3 linked regions of the Myxosarcina sp. GI1 genome follow. The protein of the gene in region 2 interacts with the protein of the main gene of each other region in a pairwise test. Links are inferred from orthologs where the notes say so. Each region holds a gene or a part of one and is shown on either strand. Other genes may lie near its edges.

Evidence for each region.
Region 1: the proteins of ftsZ (region 2) and KV40_RS05605 interact in binary tests that used the Escherichia coli proteins (3 or more experiments, as listed by UniProt). The link is inferred for Myxosarcina sp. GI1 from one-to-one orthologs.
Region 3: the proteins of ftsZ (region 2) and rlmN interact in binary tests that used the Escherichia coli proteins (3 or more experiments, as listed by UniProt). The link is inferred for Myxosarcina sp. GI1 from one-to-one orthologs.

Annotation. Positions count from the first base shown.
Region 1 is NZ_JRFE01000010.1:139,570-145,228, reverse strand. Bases 1,653-4,479 are described here. They hold KV40_RS05605 (rod shape-determining protein), read right to left. Parts: upstream 3,672-4,479; coding sequence 2,634-3,671; downstream 1,653-2,633. Other genes in these bases: dacB (D-alanyl-D-alanine carboxypeptidase/D-alanyl-D-alanine-endopeptidase), read right to left, coding at 3,949-4,479; mreC (rod shape-determining protein MreC), read right to left, coding at 1,774-2,556. In the rest of the region: ilvD (dihydroxy-acid dehydratase), read left to right, coding at 1-1,005; rod shape-determining protein MreD, read right to left, coding at 1,057-1,590; more of dacB, read right to left, coding at 4,480-5,439; KV40_RS05595 (glycosyltransferase family 2 protein), read left to right, coding at 5,523-5,659. UniProt on the Escherichia coli protein: Forms membrane-associated dynamic filaments that are essential for cell shape determination. Acts by regulating cell wall synthesis and cell elongation, and thus cell shape.
Region 2 is NZ_JRFE01000022.1:233,427-239,093, forward strand. Bases 610-3,444 are described here. They hold ftsZ (cell division protein FtsZ), read left to right. Parts: upstream 610-1,316; coding sequence 1,317-2,573; downstream 2,574-3,444. Other genes in these bases: KV40_RS16430 (cell division protein FtsQ/DivIB), read left to right, coding at 610-1,094; thiD (bifunctional hydroxymethylpyrimidine kinase/phosphomethylpyrimidine kinase), read left to right, coding at 2,570-3,382; scpB (SMC-Scp complex subunit ScpB), read left to right, coding at 3,396-3,444. In the rest of the region: carboxyl-terminal processing protease CtpC, read right to left, coding at 1-176; more of KV40_RS16430, read left to right, coding at 330-609; more of scpB, read left to right, coding at 3,445-3,863; KV40_RS16450 (DUF760 domain-containing protein), read left to right, coding at 3,949-4,296; KV40_RS16455 (S-methyl-5'-thioadenosine phosphorylase), read right to left, coding at 4,916-5,667. UniProt on the Escherichia coli protein: Essential cell division protein that forms a contractile ring structure (Z ring) at the future cell division site. The regulation of the ring assembly controls the timing and the location of cell division.
Region 3 is NZ_JRFE01000007.1:65,694-71,395, forward strand. What follows is about bases 1,119-3,988. They hold rlmN (23S rRNA (adenine(2503)-C(2))-methyltransferase RlmN), read right to left. Parts: upstream 3,144-3,988; coding sequence 2,094-3,143; downstream 1,119-2,093. Other genes in these bases: KV40_RS03745 (Fur family transcriptional regulator), read right to left, coding at 1,119-1,344; KV40_RS03750 (hypothetical protein), read left to right, coding at 1,862-2,050; lgt (prolipoprotein diacylglyceryl transferase), read left to right, coding at 3,277-3,988. Outside these bases: katG (catalase/peroxidase HPI), read right to left, coding at 1-862; more of KV40_RS03745, read right to left, coding at 874-1,118; more of lgt, read left to right, coding at 3,989-4,113; cobM (precorrin-4 C(11)-methyltransferase), read left to right, coding at 4,167-4,952; KV40_RS03770 (Hsp20/alpha crystallin family protein), read left to right, coding at 5,160-5,624.

The sequences.
Region 1 (5,659 bases), on a different replicon or contig from region 2:
GCTAACAGTACCGAAAAATCGGCTTTTGCTTTAGTTGAAGCAATTCGCCAGCAAATTTTACCCAAAGATTTGTTAACTCGTAAGGCGTTTGAAAATGCCATTAGTGTGATTATGGCGGTAGGTGGTTCTACTAATGCCGTACTGCACTTACTAGCGATCGCTAATACCATCGGCGTAAAACTAACCCTAGATGACTTTGAAGAGATTCGTAAGCGGGTACCAGTATTTTGCGACCTCAAGCCTTCTGGTAAATATGTCACTGTAGATTTACATCAGGCTGGCGGCATTCCCCAGGTTATGAAGATGCTGTTAGTCAACGGTTTACTACATGGCGACGCTCTAACGATTACTGGTAAAACTCTTGCCGAAGTCCTCGCCGAGGTTCCCGATACTCCTCCAGCTAACCAAGACGTAATTCGTACCTGGGATAATCCATTATACAAACAGGGACATTTAGCCATTCTCAAAGGTAACTTAGCTGAAGAAGGAGCCGTTGCTAAGATTACGGGAGTCAAAAAACCTCAAATTACTGGTTCTGCAAGAGTATTTGAATCGGAAGAAGACTGTCTCGATGCGATTCTTTCAGGCAAAATTAAACCGGGAGATATTATCGTCGTGCGCTACGAAGGACCCAAAGGAGGTCCAGGTATGCGAGAAATGCTCGCGCCTACTTCGGCAATTATTGGTGCGGGGTTGGGGGACTCTGTCGGCTTGATTACCGATGGTAGATTTTCTGGCGGTACCTATGGTATGGTTGTCGGTCACGTGGCACCAGAAGCAGCAGTTGGTGGCGCGATCGCATTAGTTAAAGAAGGGGATAGTATTACAATTGATGCCCAGCAAAAATTATTACATCTCGACGTTTCCAATGAAGAATTAGCTAAAAGAAAAGCAGCGTGGCAACCCATTCCCCCACGCTATCGACGGGGGATGCTGGCAAAATACGCTAAATTGGTTTCTTCTAGTAGTTTGGGTGCAGTTACCGATCTCGATCTATTTGAATAGACTAAGCTGTAAGTTAAGTTTTGAGGATATGCGGTGTCATATTCTCAAACCCTAGCTACGAATACCTAGTTCACGTTGGATAAATATTTTTTCCCACCAAAGAGCGAGGGGATAACACAAAATTGGACTCCAGAGACTACTGAGAATTGCTGAGGCGATCGCAATTTGCTGATAATTATGCCAAACTTCTGTCAGGGGAAGAATTCTCATCCAGGCATATTGCAGGGCAAATACAGTTTCTGCCACAATTGTCATAAAAAAAACAATTAACGCTATTGAGATAAAATCTTCTTTAATATACTTCTGTTTTTGCAGGCTCGATGTCAATACACCGACGATAACCAAGCTGAGAATATGAGAGGGAGAAGCTACAGTAAGACTATCGTAAATGCAGCCCATTGCCACTCCAGCGATCGCACCCTGCCAGATACCACGTTTGCTACTCCAGGCAACTACCCAAATCAACAGCCAGTTAGGACTTATTCCCAATAGTTCCATCCCAGGAAGTCTCAAGAACATTAATATACTGCATAGAGCGACAGAAACAACAATTACTAAAATGTCTAATAACTTTAGCCTACTCATATATGTTTCTTAAGTAATTCCACTTTATTAAATGTTAAATATTTAGGTAAGGTAAAAGGCAAAAGCATACTAATTCTCGAAACTAGCTATATAGATAAGTACATTTTTCCCGTTCCCCGTTCCCTATTCTTTATTTTCTAATACCTAAAACTATTGATTTTTGGATTAACTGCGTAAGTCCTATTACTTTGTTTTGAGAGAAAGAGATTGAGACTCGTCTTCAACTGGTTTAGCTTCAAAGGGTATGACAGTTACCCACTCCAAAAGATCGATCGGTGCGGACAATTCGATTTCTGCTTCTGGTGCGGGAGTGCTTTCGAGGTTTAGCGATTTGACTTTACCTATCGGCAAACCAGCAGGATAGAGATTGCTAAGAGGAGAAGTTGCAATACTATCTCCAGGCTTGATATCGACAACTTTAGTAAAAAAGCGCATGACTACAGTTTGAGTGTCTTTGCCGCGAATCGAACCCAGCTTACGATTGCGACTGACAACTGCACCAACGCCACTGCTAGGATCGCTAATTAATAAAACTCTACTGGTATGAGGAGTGACAAAGACAACTCTACCAACCACTCCCCCGATACCCATAACCACGTATCCTTGTTCGATTCCATCTAAGCTGCCTTTACCAAGAGTTACCTGATTCCACCAGCGATCGGCACTACGTCCAATAACTGGTGCGGTAATTCCTGCTGAATCCTGAGAATGCGAAAAATCTAAAAGTTGCTTGAGATTTTGATTTTGTCGTTCTAACTCTAGAACTCGCTGTTCTAACTCTAGAATACGGGCATTAGTTAGTTTGTTTTGTATTTTTAGCTGTTGTTGGGATTGAAATGGTCTGATTAGAAAGTAATATGCTTCGGCAATCGTGCCTCCCTGTGTTTCTTTAATTGCAATTGTAGTACTCAAGGCTAAAATCGTCAGAGTCGCCGAAAAGCTATTTTTTGACCACCATCGATACATATTTTTAAAATATTGTTTAGCTGCAACTCAGTTATAAATTATTTTTTCTAATAATTAATCGTTTCTTGTCGATTGAGTTAAGTCAACAGGGAGCGATCGCAAAATACCCGATCTAGCTCTTTGTCTTCTAAAACCCTGCCAGTACCCAGAACGACGCATTTTAAAGGCTCTGCCGCAATATGAGTGACAACTCCCGTTTCATGGGCGATTAAAGTATCCAAGCCTCTTAACATTGCCCCTCCTCCTGCTAGCATAATGCCGCGATCGATAATATCTGCTGCCAGATCGGGAGGAGTTTGTTCTAAAGTGCGTTTTACGGCATCGACAATATTATTTATCGGTTCGGCGATAAATCCCCGAACTTCTGATTCGCTAATGTTTATCGTTTTGGGTAATCCCGATAGAATGTGTAAGCCTCTAACTTCCATAGTTTGTTCCTGGCGATCGGAACTATAAAGGGAAGCCAGCCTGAATTTAATGTTTTCGGCGGTAACTTCTCCAATTGATAGCTTGTGTTCTTTCTTAATCCGATTGACGATCGCTTGAGTAAGTTCGTCTCCCGCAATTCTCACCGACTCGCTGAGTACCTTGCCTTGGGAACTAATTACCGCTACTTCTGTGGTTCCTCCGCCAATATCAACGATCATATTGCCCGTTGGTTCGGCTACGGGTAAACCCGCACCAATTGCTGCCGCGATTGGTTCTTCAATTAAGTCTACTTCTCTAGCACCAGCCTGTACTGCCGCCTCCATAACGGCGCGACGCTCTACCTTAGTTACGCCACTGGGAATGCCGATTACCATACGCGGATGTACTAAAGGACTGCCTTCATAGACTCGCCGTACGAATTCTTTGAGCATTGCTTCGGTTGCTTCAAAATCGGCAATAACGCCATCTTTAAGCGGACGTAAAGCTTCAATGTTTTCAGGTGCGCGTCCGAGCAACAGTTTTGCTTCTTTGCCTACCGCTATAACTTCTTCTGTGTGGCGTTCTAGTGCTACTACAGAAGGTTCCTCTAAAACAATTCCTTTGCCAGAGACATATACTAAGGTATTTGCCGTTCCCAAATCTATACCCATATCCCTTGAAAGGGAAAAACGATTAAAAAAACGCACTTTATTTTACTGCTCCTCAAAGAATACCGCTGCTTTAACAAAGCGATCGAATAGTTGCGTTTTCTTTGGCGATCTATAGACTGCAAAAACTACAGTATATTTTCACCGTTTTTACGTCAACCAAACAACTCTAACTAAAGCCGATTCTAATTTACTCTTAATATAGCAATTGTGTCGAAGCGGATTATACTTAGTCTGTTCTTATGCTCTTACACCTTTCTCAGTACAACTACTGTTTGAAAGTTTAAATATTATTACCGATCGCGAGCATAAACTTTCAACTGGAGGCTTTTAAATAATAACCTTCAGATGTTGTTTGGCATTTTTGCAGTTGACCTAGTAACAAAACTATCTCATCGATCGCCTGTCGTAGTTCTTTACTCGCTCGCTCGGAATTGTTAACAATAATAGTAAATACTAAAGGTTGGTATCGAGAAAGATATAAATAACCAGACAGTGCGGCAACTCCCGATAGAGTACCCGTTTTACCCCAGAGCTTATTTTGGATTGGGGTATGTTGAAAACGCCGTTTTAAAGTGCCATTAGTTCCTGCTACAGCTAAAGAATTTTTATAGGAAGTAAATAAATGCGATCGCGACATGACGAACAAAACATCAACTACAGCTTGCGGCGTAATCAAATTGTGGCGAGACAAACCAGAACCATCTATTAGTTGATAGTTGTGAGGCTCGATCCCCAATTTATTTAGACCAAATTCTATAGGGTTTGTCTTTAGATTGTGGTGACGACGCTCTAAAATTCTCCAAAGACTTTCGGCATAAAGATTATTACTTTCTCGGTTTATCGTCGTAATTATTTCGGTTAGAGGCGGCGAAACAATTGCCGTTATTTCTCTCTCCAAAATATTTTTAGCTCGACTATTACTAACTGTAGTTTTAGCGACATCAATACCTTCAACAGTCAGTAAGTGTCGCCATGTTTCTAAAAAATATTGCGGCGGATCGGCTATGGCTAAATCCCAAACATCTGGTGGTTCGTCTATGGCTAACTCTCCGCGAACGTTGAGTACTGGCTTGCCTAAAACTCCTGCAATGTTTATGTTATATGGTGTATCTTTAGGTGCGGTTACGGCATTATTTTCTACTTGCCATTGTCTAGCGGCGATCGCATCGCTCCATCTCAGTTTTACTTTTTGCCCCACATGTTGGGGTAATAGGGTTAGAGTAACGCTATTTTCATTCAAAATCGCACTATTAACGGCTGTACCGTAATAACTATATACATCCGACCATTCCCAGGTAGGATTAATCGCCTCAAGTGTGAAATAACTGTCTTCTAAAATTAAGTTTTCTATACGTTCGATCCCTCTAGCTCGCAACAGGTGTACTATCTTTTTTAAAGATATAGATGATATGGTGGGATCTCCTCTGCCTTCTAGCCGTAAGTAAGTCAAATTTGGCGGGTTGCCCAAACCAAAAATGGGAGTGTGAATTCGATAATTAACACCCAATTCGATTAAGGCTGCGGCAGTAGTAAACAGCTTGGTAGTAGAAGCAGGAATAAAAAATTTGTTGGCGTGGCGACTATAAAGAGTATGTTGAGAATCTAGAGTTTGTACGATAATTCCCCAGTGCGATCGCGCTATTTTTGGTCGAGCGATGATTTTATTTATAGCTGCGCTCAAGTTTTGGGGACAAACGCGACCGCGATCGGCAGCAAGTAAAACTTGTGTATCTGTAAGTGCGGCTACTGGTACGCTAATTAAGCTCAGTAATAAGTAGATCGCTCCTAAAGTAAACCAGCGCAATATTTATTATTTTCTAATCTCAATTCAATTTTTTTAGTATAAACTGCGAAATAGCCAAATGACCCAATCCTCGATCGATTAAGATGTCGTCCTCTATTAAAAATGCTCTTGGTATAGAAGCCATCGTTCCCACGCAGCTAGATTTATCAATAGTCGTACCGATATACAATGAAGCAGAAAGCATCTCGACCTTAATTGAAGCGATCGCCAAAGCTGCTGC
Region 2 (5,667 bases):
CTGGTATCGACATATTGATAATTAATAATTTGCCAAACTTCATCTACTAACTCTTTGGGGCTATCTTGAAAAAAAGCTTGACTATGAGATAAATGAATTCCTGCTCCTGTTACCGCTATAGTCGAAAGAGCTACAGCAGTCGTTCCTAAAACGAGTCCGCGTTTGGTATTTATCATAAGTAAAAAAAAATATTTGTCGGTGGCAGACTAGACTAAATCATTCGGTAAACCTTAATTTATCATAGGTAATTTTTTAAAGCAGTGTTGTAAACTCACACTTTACTTACACTTTACCCACACTTCATGCAATTCTTAGTTAATTTATAGTCTATGGTAAAATCTTTATCTTCCAAACTAGAACATCTCAGGCGAAAACAGCAACGAGAGCGTAGGCGATCGCTTTGGCGAGCAATAGTTACGATTGGTGGCGCGATCGCTATAACTGGGGTCGGTACATCTTCCTATTGGCAAATAAAAGGAGATACTCAAGTTCAAATCGAAGGAGAAAATTTGGTTTCAGAAGCTGCTATTCATGCGCTCTTAGATTTAAAATATCCTCAGTTTTTAGGAGCTACGCCAAGTCAGAAACTCGCCCAAAAATTAGAATCTATTCCTGCTATTGCTACCGTGAGAGTCAGCAAACAAACTATTCCCCCAAAGCTAACGATTTTTATTCGGGAAAGAGTTCCCGTAGCTTTAGCTTTATCGGCAGGAAAAGTCGGGTTTTTAGATGCTGAAGGAACTTGGATTCCTTCCTATTTATATAAAGATTTAAAGACAAATTTTTCACTTCCCCAACTAAAAGTCATTAATTTTCCCTTGCAGAGTCGGGCTTCCTGGACGGAACTCTATCGTTTGATCTCAGCCTATTCTGCCGTTGAAATTACCGAAGTTCGTTGGGATGAATCCGAGGGTTTATTCTTAAAAACCGAGTTAGGAATGGTGTATTTAGGTTCGGACATGTCTCAACTTGAAGATCGCTTTAAGGTTATGGTGCGTCTAAAAAATTTGCCAGAACGCTTTGATTCTAGCAAAATTGCTTTTATCGATTTAAGCAATCCCCAACAAAATTTGATTCAAAAGTACCGTAATTAACAAAAATCGTAAAAAATCTGTATTTTTACGTATTGATATTTCAGTATTTACTCTTAAAATAAGCAAAAGTAGTAACTGAAGTTTAGAATTAATTGCTTAATAGTTATAAAAACTTAAATATTTCCAGCTAATTAACTATATTAGATAATAATTAAGCTAAGAAAAAATCGAAAATCAATTTTGTATAGAAGAAAACATTAAGGAGAATCTCTTTATACGCCCATGACAGCCAACCACAGAGTTTTTCAGCTTCACAATAATCAAGTTAACTACAGCTCCGAGTCAACTTCAGCTAAAGCAAGTAGCTATGCTAGCAATGGAATCGGAATTCCTTTTCACGCAGGTGGTAATTCTCAAATTCCCAAAGAAGAAATGAGAGGTAATAAAATTGTGCCGAGCAACGTCGCTAAAATCAAAGTGATTGGAGTTGGTGGTGGTGGTTGTAATGCCGTAAATCGCATGATCGAAGGTCAGATAGCGGGAATTGAATTTTGGGCGGTAAATACGGATGCCCAGGCACTCAACCACGCACAGGCACCGCAAAAACTACAGATAGGACAAAAAATTACTAGAGGGTTGGGTGCGGGTGGTAATCCAGCAATTGGTCAAAAAGCAGCAGAGGAATCGCGAGATGAAATTGCTCATGCCTTAGAAAATACAGATTTAGTTTTTATTACCGCAGGTATGGGTGGCGGTACGGGAACAGGTGCGGCTCCCATTGCAGCAGAAGTTGCCAAAGAAATGGGCTGTTTGACTGTGGGTGTAGTAACTCGTCCTTTTACTTTTGAAGGTAGAAGGCGCAATAGCCAAGCAGTTAAAGGAATAGAGGCTTTGGCTAGTCGTGTAGATACTTTAATTACAATTCCCAATAACCAGTTGCTCTCGGTGATTTCTCCCGAAACTCCAGTACAACAGGCATTTGCTTATGCAGACGATATTTTACGCCAGGGCGTACAGGGGATTTCTGACATTATTACCATTCCAGGTCTGATCAACGTTGACTTTGCCGATGTTAGAGCAATTATGGCGGATGCGGGTTCGGCTTTGATGGGCATAGGAACTGGTTCGGGTAAATCTCGTGCAAGAGAGGCTGCTGTAGCTGCGGTTTCTTCACCCTTACTCGAAACTCCAATTGATGGTGCTAAAGGTGTCGTGCTAAATATTACTGGTGGTAAAGATCTAACTCTTCATGAGGTCAATGCCGCAGCAGAAAGCATCTATGAAGTAGTGGATGAAGAAGCTGAGATCATTTTTGGCGCGGTTATCGACGAAACTATGGATAGCGAGGTGCGGATCACGGTCATTGCTACTGGTTTTGAAGGCGATAAAAGTGAGGAAGTTATGGAACCAGAACGGCAAGAACCCAGCATTTTTACTTCCATGCCTCAGTCAGAAAGAACCCGAACTCCCGAACCAGTTAGCGATCGCAGTAGAATTGAAATTCCCGACTTCTTACAAAGAAGACGCTTTACCAAATGATAACTAATGTAGCTCTAACTATTGCTGGTTCTGACAGTGGTGGTGGTGCGGGAATTCAGGCGGATTTAAAAACTTTTGCCTTTCACTGCGTTCATGGAGCTAGTGTTTTGACTTGCGTAACTGCACAAAATACTACAGGAGTTGCAGCAGTCGAGGCGATCGCGCCATCAATGGTTAAAGCTCAAATTGAAGCAGTAACTCAAGATCTTAAAGTCGATGCGCTCAAGACAGGAATGCTCTTGAATCGAGAAATTATTGAGACGGTAGCAGAGCAATTACAAAAGCTAAATCTGAGTCAGTTAGTTGTCGATCCCGTAATGGTATCTCGTACGGGATCGCGTTTGCTTGACGAAGCTGCCGTCACTAGTATGCAACAGTACTTGTTACCACAAGCGGCAATCGTTACACCCAATCTTTATGAAGCTCAAATTTTGAGCGGTAGGGAAATTAATAATCTAGAAGATCTCAAACAAGCGGCGATCGCCATTTACGAGGAATTAGCAGGAGCAGTAATTTTAGCTAAAGGGGGTAGTCTATCGGGAAAGTTTCGGGGCAGCGATGTTTGGTTTGATGGTAATAAGCTCGAAGTATTAAAAGTAACGCCAGTTAACACGAATAATACTCACGGTACGGGCTGTACTCTCTCAGCCGCAATCTGCGCCAATTTAGCCTTAGGTAAAGATTTATGGTCGAGCGCGATCGCAGCCAAACAATATGTAACCAAAGCTCTTGAATATGCTTTAGATATTGGTGCGGGTCACGGTCCAGTAGGACATTTTTTTCCGTTACTAAATAACCGATCATTTTGAGTAGGAGCGATCTTTGAAGCTAGCAAATAAAATAGAAGCAATTTTTTATATTAAGGGCAAGCCTCTTAACTTGGCGGAAATTGTTGGCTATCTAGATTGTGACTTTGAGGCAGCTGAAGATGCTTTAATTGAGTTGATGAACGATTATGCCCATCGCGACACGGCATTAGAAATTGTAGAAACTTCCGCAGGATATAGTTTACAGCTTAAGCCTGCTTATGCCAACCTGTTACAGGAGTTAGTCCCTGCCGAACTAGGCAAAGGAGCATTGCGAACCCTGGCGGCAGTAGCTTTAAAAAACCCCATACTGCAAACCGAATTAATTGAGTTACGCGGTAGCAGTGCTTATCAGCAAGTAGCAGAATTAGTACAGTTGGGGTTTATTCGCAAACGAGAACAAGCCGATGGACGCTCTTATTGGCTAGAGGTGACTGATAAATTTCATCAATACTTTGAAATCAACGATTTGACTGCCCTTTGAGAGGTTATCCGAAAATTTATTACTAGCGGATATGGACAAATTTATGTCAAAGTAGTAGAGAATTACATCCAACTTTGGGTAACGAATGATATTTAATTTTGATTTTTCAGATTCCGAACAGCAAGAAAAAAACTACAATACTCTGATGCAGTATTTGCGCCAGCAGCAACCAGAAGTGTTAGCGCAAATTGCTCAGTCCGCTAGTCCTGAAGTCAAACAAATTATTTCTCAAAATGTCCAAGGTCTGGTAGGAATGTTGCCTACGGGGGATTTCAATATTAAAATTACTACCGATCGCGAAAATTTAGCTCATCTTTTAGCTTCAGCGATGATGACTGGCTATTTTTTATGCCAGATGGAAAAGCGCATGGATTTAGAAGAAAGTATTGCCGAGTCTAATTCTCTTTCGGATAAATCATCGGATATTGAGTGAGAGAGATAAATCAATAACAATAAAACTTTGAGAAAATCTCAATTTAATTATTTGCAGCGAACACCTGTCAGCAACTAGCTCGTGCGTAGCTACAAAAAAATAGCAAGACTAATTGTATAACTTGCTACTTGACTAGTATGTCTAAAAAATTTACCGAATTGGATTTTCCAGCTAAATATATAGCAGTGGACAGAAGAATTAGGACATCTCAAGCTACTGAAAGCTTTATAAATTAAATATTTTAATTTTTGACTTTTGACTTTTACTATAACTGTCCGATTTCTTGAAATAATCCAAACTAAAACTGCTCACGCCTTTGACATTACTTTACACTGCAAATTTAACCGCCTTTGGAAAAAGTTAGCATGATTAGAATTGACAATAGCATTCCAGGACTTAGTAATAGAACGAGAGTTAATAGTTCGCTAGAAGTCATTAAGTTAAAAAAATTTGTCGAGATTGATTTAGTATTTTTAGGCTAACTCTTTATGAGCAAGATGGTATCGAACTAAATATTTTGTTAATAAATCTACTATAGCAATTCTCAATTTCGGTGGATATGTCTCTAGGTACTAATTCGCTGAAGCACCGTTAATAAGCAAACGTAATTTGGTTCGAGCTATAAATATTTTTGTATTAATAGAGACAGTTTTTCTTTAGTCATAGCAGGGATTTTATCGGGCGGAGTTAGAATGGCGTATTTTAAAGCCAAATGTGCCTCAGATTCAGGGGGATTGGTACTAATCCTATTAACGGTTTCTCGAATGACTCGTTGAGCATTGACGGCGTTGCGTTGGAGGTTCTCGATTATCATTTCTACAGTTACGCTGCCGTGGTCGGGATGCCAGCAGTCATAGTCGGTAACTAAAGCCAAAGTGGCATAGGCAATTTCTGCTTCTCTAGCTAATTTAGCTTCAGTTAAGTTAGTCATACCCACTACCGTTGCTCCCCAACTGCGATATAAATTTGATTCGGCTTTAGTAGAAAATGCAGGTCCTTCCATACATACATAAGTACCACCGCGATGCAGGGTAACTTCAGATAAATCTAAAGAATCGATCGCCTCAGCAAGAACCTTAGCTAGATTGGGACAGACAGGATCGCCAAAAGCAATATGAGCGATTAACCCTTCCCCAAAAAAGGTGGCGAGGCGATTTTTGGTGCGATCGATAAACTGATCGGGAACTACCAAATCTAAAGGTTTGACAGATTCTTTAAGTGAACCTACTGCCGAAGCGGAAATAATGTATTCTACTCCCAACTGTTTTAAAGCATGAATATTAGCGCGAAACGGCAGTTCTGAAGGTAACAAATGATGATTGCGTCCGTGACGTGGCAAAAAGGCGACGGTAGTATTATCTAATTGACCGA
Region 3 (5,702 bases), on a different replicon or contig from region 2:
TGGTTGCGCCCTCGGGTTCGGCACCCACATGGGACGCATCGCCCGCACCGTGGCATTTACCGAAGGTGTGACCACCCGCGGTGAGCGCGACGGTTTCTTCGTCGTTCATCGCCATGCGCCCAAAGGTTTCGCGAATGTCTTGCCCCGAACCAACGGGATCTGGTTCGCCATCGGGTCCTTCTGGATTGACATAGATTAGCCCCATCCGAACGGCAGCGAGAGGATTCTCTAATACGCGATCGCCGCTGTAGCGTTTGTCACTATAGTCTTTATCCCCATGCCACGTAGTCTCAGAACCCCAGTAAATATCTAACTCTGGCTCCCAAACATCTTCACGTCCGCCAGCAAAGCCGATGGTTTTGAAGCCCATTGATTCCAGAGCGCAGTTACCTGCAAAGACCATAAGGTCTGCCCAAGAGATTTTCTTACCGTATTTCTGCTTGACGGGCCATAGCAACATACGTGCCTTGTCGAGGTTAGCATTGTCGGGCCAACTGTTGAGGGGCGCAAATCGTTGACTACCCGAACCCGCTCCGCCGCGACCATCGCCGATGCGGTACGTGCCAGCGCTGTGCCACGCCATCCGAATGAAGAGTGGTCCATAGTGACCGTAGTCGGCTGGCCACCAGTCCTGCGAAGTGGTCATCAACTCGAAGATATCTGCTCGCAGGGCTGCTAAGTCGAGGGTCTTGAAGTCCTCTGCGTAGTTAAAACTTTCGCTCATGGGATTAGCCCGAGGCGAGTGCTGGTGCAGGATATTCAGGTTTAATTGATTCGGCCACCAGTCTCGGTTTGATGTACCACCGCCAGCCGTAAATTTTTGAGATCCGCCCGAAAATGGGCATTTGCTTTCACTGCTCATAATTTTTCTATTTAAAGTAAATTAGCTTTTTTTTGATAGCCGAAAAAATTAAGCTGATAGTCCACAATTTGAATACCAGTCTGTTGCTCGACTTCCTGTATGACCTTGACAATTAAAGATTTAGGTAAATTGACTCTAACGTCAAGAATTTTCTCAGTGTCCAAACACATTAAGTGGGCATGGGAATCACCTACTTTGCTATAGAGATGTCCCTTGGAACTGGGAATACTTTCTAACAAGCCCAGGGCAGATAATGCAGCTATATTTTGGTAAATCGCTGCCAGACTTACAGCCGAAGAATGTTGATTGAGACGGGCGTAAATTTCTTTAGCCGAAAGATGTTCGTTTGTCTGCCACAGTAACTCTAAAACTCGATAACGCTGTTTGCTAACTCGCATCCCCGAATTTCGACACAGAGTTAAGGCATCCTCCAATGACTGTATGGATGTAGAAGCTTTAGTTTTACTGTCGGTGTTAAACACTTTTTACCAGTTGCGATCGTCAAAAATAAGTGAAATTACCAAAATATAGTTTTTCTATTACTTATCCTTCCTAGATTGCAGGCTATAAGTTCGATAGAGCTGTACCTAAATTAAAGTCGTTATGAGTTTCTATAATTATCATATTCGTTACGAGTTCGACTTAAAATTATTGTTAATAAAACTACAAACTGTATCTGGAACTTGTGCTATGAAACCCTTCCTCTAACAGTCAACTGCCAATTGTTAAATAAGAAGTATTGCGTCGCCCGTTTCACTCAAGAGGCGATCGCCATTAAGAAAAAATAAAATCGTTGCTATATCTTAAAATAAGCTGTTAAGCTTGTACGGTTAAATACAGGGATCGCTTAAAACTAAACTTAAATCTATACAAAGTATGGTTTAATTGACTTTTAAAAAAAATATAATATTTAAAGACAGGCTAAAATTGCCTGAGTCTTAACGCCCCTGTTTTAAATATTTTTAATAACATTACATTTAAAAAAAATCGACTAAAGACATGACTAAAACACAAACGATTCGCTGTCCCAACTGTGGCGAGCTCGCTCAAAAACACATTATAGATAATTCTCTGGTTCGTACTTCATGTCGCAGTTGTGACTATTTGCTAGTTCAATGTTATAAAACTGCAAGAGTCATTGAAGCTTATGCTCCAGGCATTAGCGGTTACTCTCCTATTTCGGCTTAAAAATCGTATTAATTCTCGTACATTGGAAGTAAAAGGAATTGAATTATATACGGGATGCTCTTAACTGTCCGCAAGCAGCATCGGCAGATAAACCCCGCGAATAGCGTACGCTAACGGCAATTTTATGCTCTTGTAAAATGCGCTCGAATTCTTCAATTCTATAGCGATCGGGTCTTTGATAATCGACTTCTGAGATGGGATTGTAGGGGATGAGATTGACGTGAGTTTGAAAACCTCTAAGCAAGTTGGCTAACTCCAGGGCATGTTCGGGTAAGTCGTTAACTCCTGACAGTAAAATATATTCAAAAGTTACTCTTCTACCCGTAACTCTCACGTATTCCCGACAGTCGGCAAGTATAGTATCTAGAGGATAGTGTTTGGCACTGGGAATCAACTGCTGGCGCAATTGTTGATTGGGTGCATGAAGGCTGACGGCAAAAACAATTTGTAGCTTATGTTGCGCTAGTTCGACAATTTTACCAGGAATACCAACAGTAGAGACGGTGAGCGATCGCTGCCCGATACCTACGTCTTGATTGAGAGATTTAACCGCAGCTACGGTTGGTGAGAGGTTCATTAACGGTTCTCCCATACCCATAAAGACTACATTGCTAACTCGTTGCTGAAAATCTTCCTGCACTGTCAATACCTGATCGACAATTTCATGAGTTTGAAGATTGCGTACAAATTCGCCTTTTCCCGTAGCGCAAAAATCACAAGCCATCGGACAGCCAACCTGAGAAGAAACGCAAACAGTTAGGCGTTTGGCAGTGGGAATACCTACGGTTTCGACGATCGCACCATCGGCAAGGCGTAATAAATACTTGCGCGTCTCATCAGCGGCAATACTGCGATAATTAATAGTAGAACGTCCTAAAGGATAGTCGGCTAGTTCCTCACGCCATCGTTTGGGAAAAACCGAAATTTCTGTTAGCGATCGCGCTCCTTTTTGGTAGAGCCACTGATATAGTTGTTTGCCTCGATAAGCAGGTTGTCCCTGCTGTTGTACCCATTCGGTTAGTTCTGGTAGAGATTTACCTAACAGAACCTCCGAAGCTGGCTGTGTAGATTTATTGGCAGTTTGTAGCGTCATAAAGTAATTTTGTCCGAGCTATAAAAATTATAGATTTAATTTGAGGTAGAGTATGATTTGAACCTCAGTTTTAAATTGTGGCGATCGCTTTATAAACTTTTGAAATGCCGCATTTACCTCTATATTTATTTTTATGCTACTCGTTCAATTTCAGTCTCCAGGTCCAATCATTGTAGAAATTGGTCCTTTGGCATTGCGCTGGTATGGTTTGTTAATTGCCTCGGCAGTGTTGATTGGCGTTAGTCTGTCGCAGTATTTAGCAAAACGTCGCGGAGTCGACCCCGAGCTACTGGCAGATTTGGCAATTTGGCTGGTTATTGGGGCTATTCCCTGCGCTCGACTTTATTACGTCTTGTTTAAATGGTCTGACTACTCGCAACGTCCCCAGGATATTATCGCTATTTGGCAGGGTGGTATTGCCATTCACGGGGCAATCATTGGCGGCACTATCGCGGGACTGATATTTGCCCGTTTGAAAAAAGTTTCTATCTGGCAGTTATCGGATCTGGTAGTACCTTCTTTGATTTTAGGACAGGCGATCGGGCGGTGGGGCAACTTTTTTAACTCAGAAGCCTTTGGCAGACCCACAGATTTACCTTGGAAACTATATATTCCTCCTGCCAATCGACCATTGGAGTATATCAACTATGAATATTTTCATCCTACTTTTTTATACGAATCTTTATGGAATATTGGGGTGTTTATTTTGCTATTGTGGCTGTTTTTCTGGGGTTTGAAACACAAAAACAGCTTAAAAGTAGGAACTTTGACCTTTGTATATCTAATCGCCTATAGTTGCGGTCGAATTTGGATTGAAGGATTGCGAACCGACAGTTTAATGCTGGGTTTTTTACGAGTAGCACAACTAATAAGTTTGGCAGAAATTACTTTTGGTTTAATTGGTTTGGCTTGGCTTTATTGGTTAAAGCGTCCTCTACTTGATGTTAATCGAGCAAAGAATATCAAGTAGCTAGTTTACTTTTGACTTTTAACTTTTAACTTTTGACTTTAAAAACTTCTTTCATGCCCCATAATCCTTCTCTCAAACCAGGTGTTTATATTATTGGTGCGGGACCTGGAGATCCCGAATTACTGACTATTAAAGCCAAAAAAATCCTCGATCGCGCTGATGTCATTCTCTATGCAGATTCTTTAGTTCCCAAACAAATTTTGCAGGATGTACGTTCCGATGCCGAACTGATTCCTACTGGAAATAAAACTTTAGAACAAATTATTCCCCTGGCGATCGCTAGAGTCAGACAAAATCTCGCCGTAGTGCGCTTGCATTCTGGCGATTTATCTTTGTATAGCGCGATCGGCGAACAGATAGAGGCTTTTGCTGCTGCTGATATTCCTTTTGAACTTATCCCTGGCATTAGTGCCTTTCAAGCTGCTGCCGCCACCTTGGGAACGGAACTAACCGTACCAGAACTAGTCCAGACGATTATTTTAACCAGAATTAGCGGTAAAGCCTCAGCAGTACCAGAAACTGAAGAACTAGCTTCCCTGGCTGCACATCGAGCTAGTTTGTGTCTCTACTTAGCAGCGCGTCATGTAGAAGAATCTCAAGCCAAGCTGCTGCAACACTATCCTGCCGATACTCCCGTAGCTATTTGTTTTCGTTTGGGTTGGCAAGACGAACAGATTTGGGTGGTACCATTATCAAAAATGGCGCAGGTTACGCAAGAAAACAATTTAATTAGAACCGTAATGTATCTAATTAGTCCTGCTTTAAAACAAGTTAAGAACAAGCGATCGCGCCTATACCATCCCGAACATTCTCATTTATTTCGTACTGCTAGAAAATAAGCTGTTGACAATTAAAAAAAGTAACCGAATTGCCATAGGTACAGTTTTCTCTACCCAGATAGATATTATTGGTTCGGGCAGAAAGCACTACTATATATGGGACAAAAGCCTCACTTTTAGATTGCTCGCCTACTTATTAAAATAATAATTAAAGAAACAAATAGTCCAACCAAGCTAAGCAAATAGCAATCGGAGAAAACTTTAATTATGGCTTTAACAAGATATAATGCCTGGCAAGAAATGAACTCTTTACAGCGTCAACTTAATCGTTTATTTGATGATGCTATAACTCCCGAATCTTGGAGTGACTTTAATAATTTATCTAGAGTCCCCGCTGCCGAACTTACCGAAAAAGAAGATGCTTTGCATCTCAAACTCGAAGTTCCTGGCATGGAAGCCAAAGATCTAGATATTCAAGTTATGGCAGACCGAGTAGCGATTTCTGGCGAACGTAAGTCAGAAACTAAATCTGAAGAGAATGGTAAAACTAGAAGCGAATTCCGTTACGGTAAATTCTCTAGAGTAATTCCGCTACCCGTAAAAGTTCAAAACACTAACGTTACTGCCGAATATAAAGACGGTATTCTAAATCTAACTTTACCTAAATCGGAAGCCGAAAAAAATAAAGTAGTTAAGATCGATCTTGGTGAAGCTAAAAACCAAACTGCTTAATTCTGCTTCAAAGACAAACGTTTGCACCTCTAGCCACATAGATTAATACTTAAGCCCAGTTATCTATAAAATAGCTGG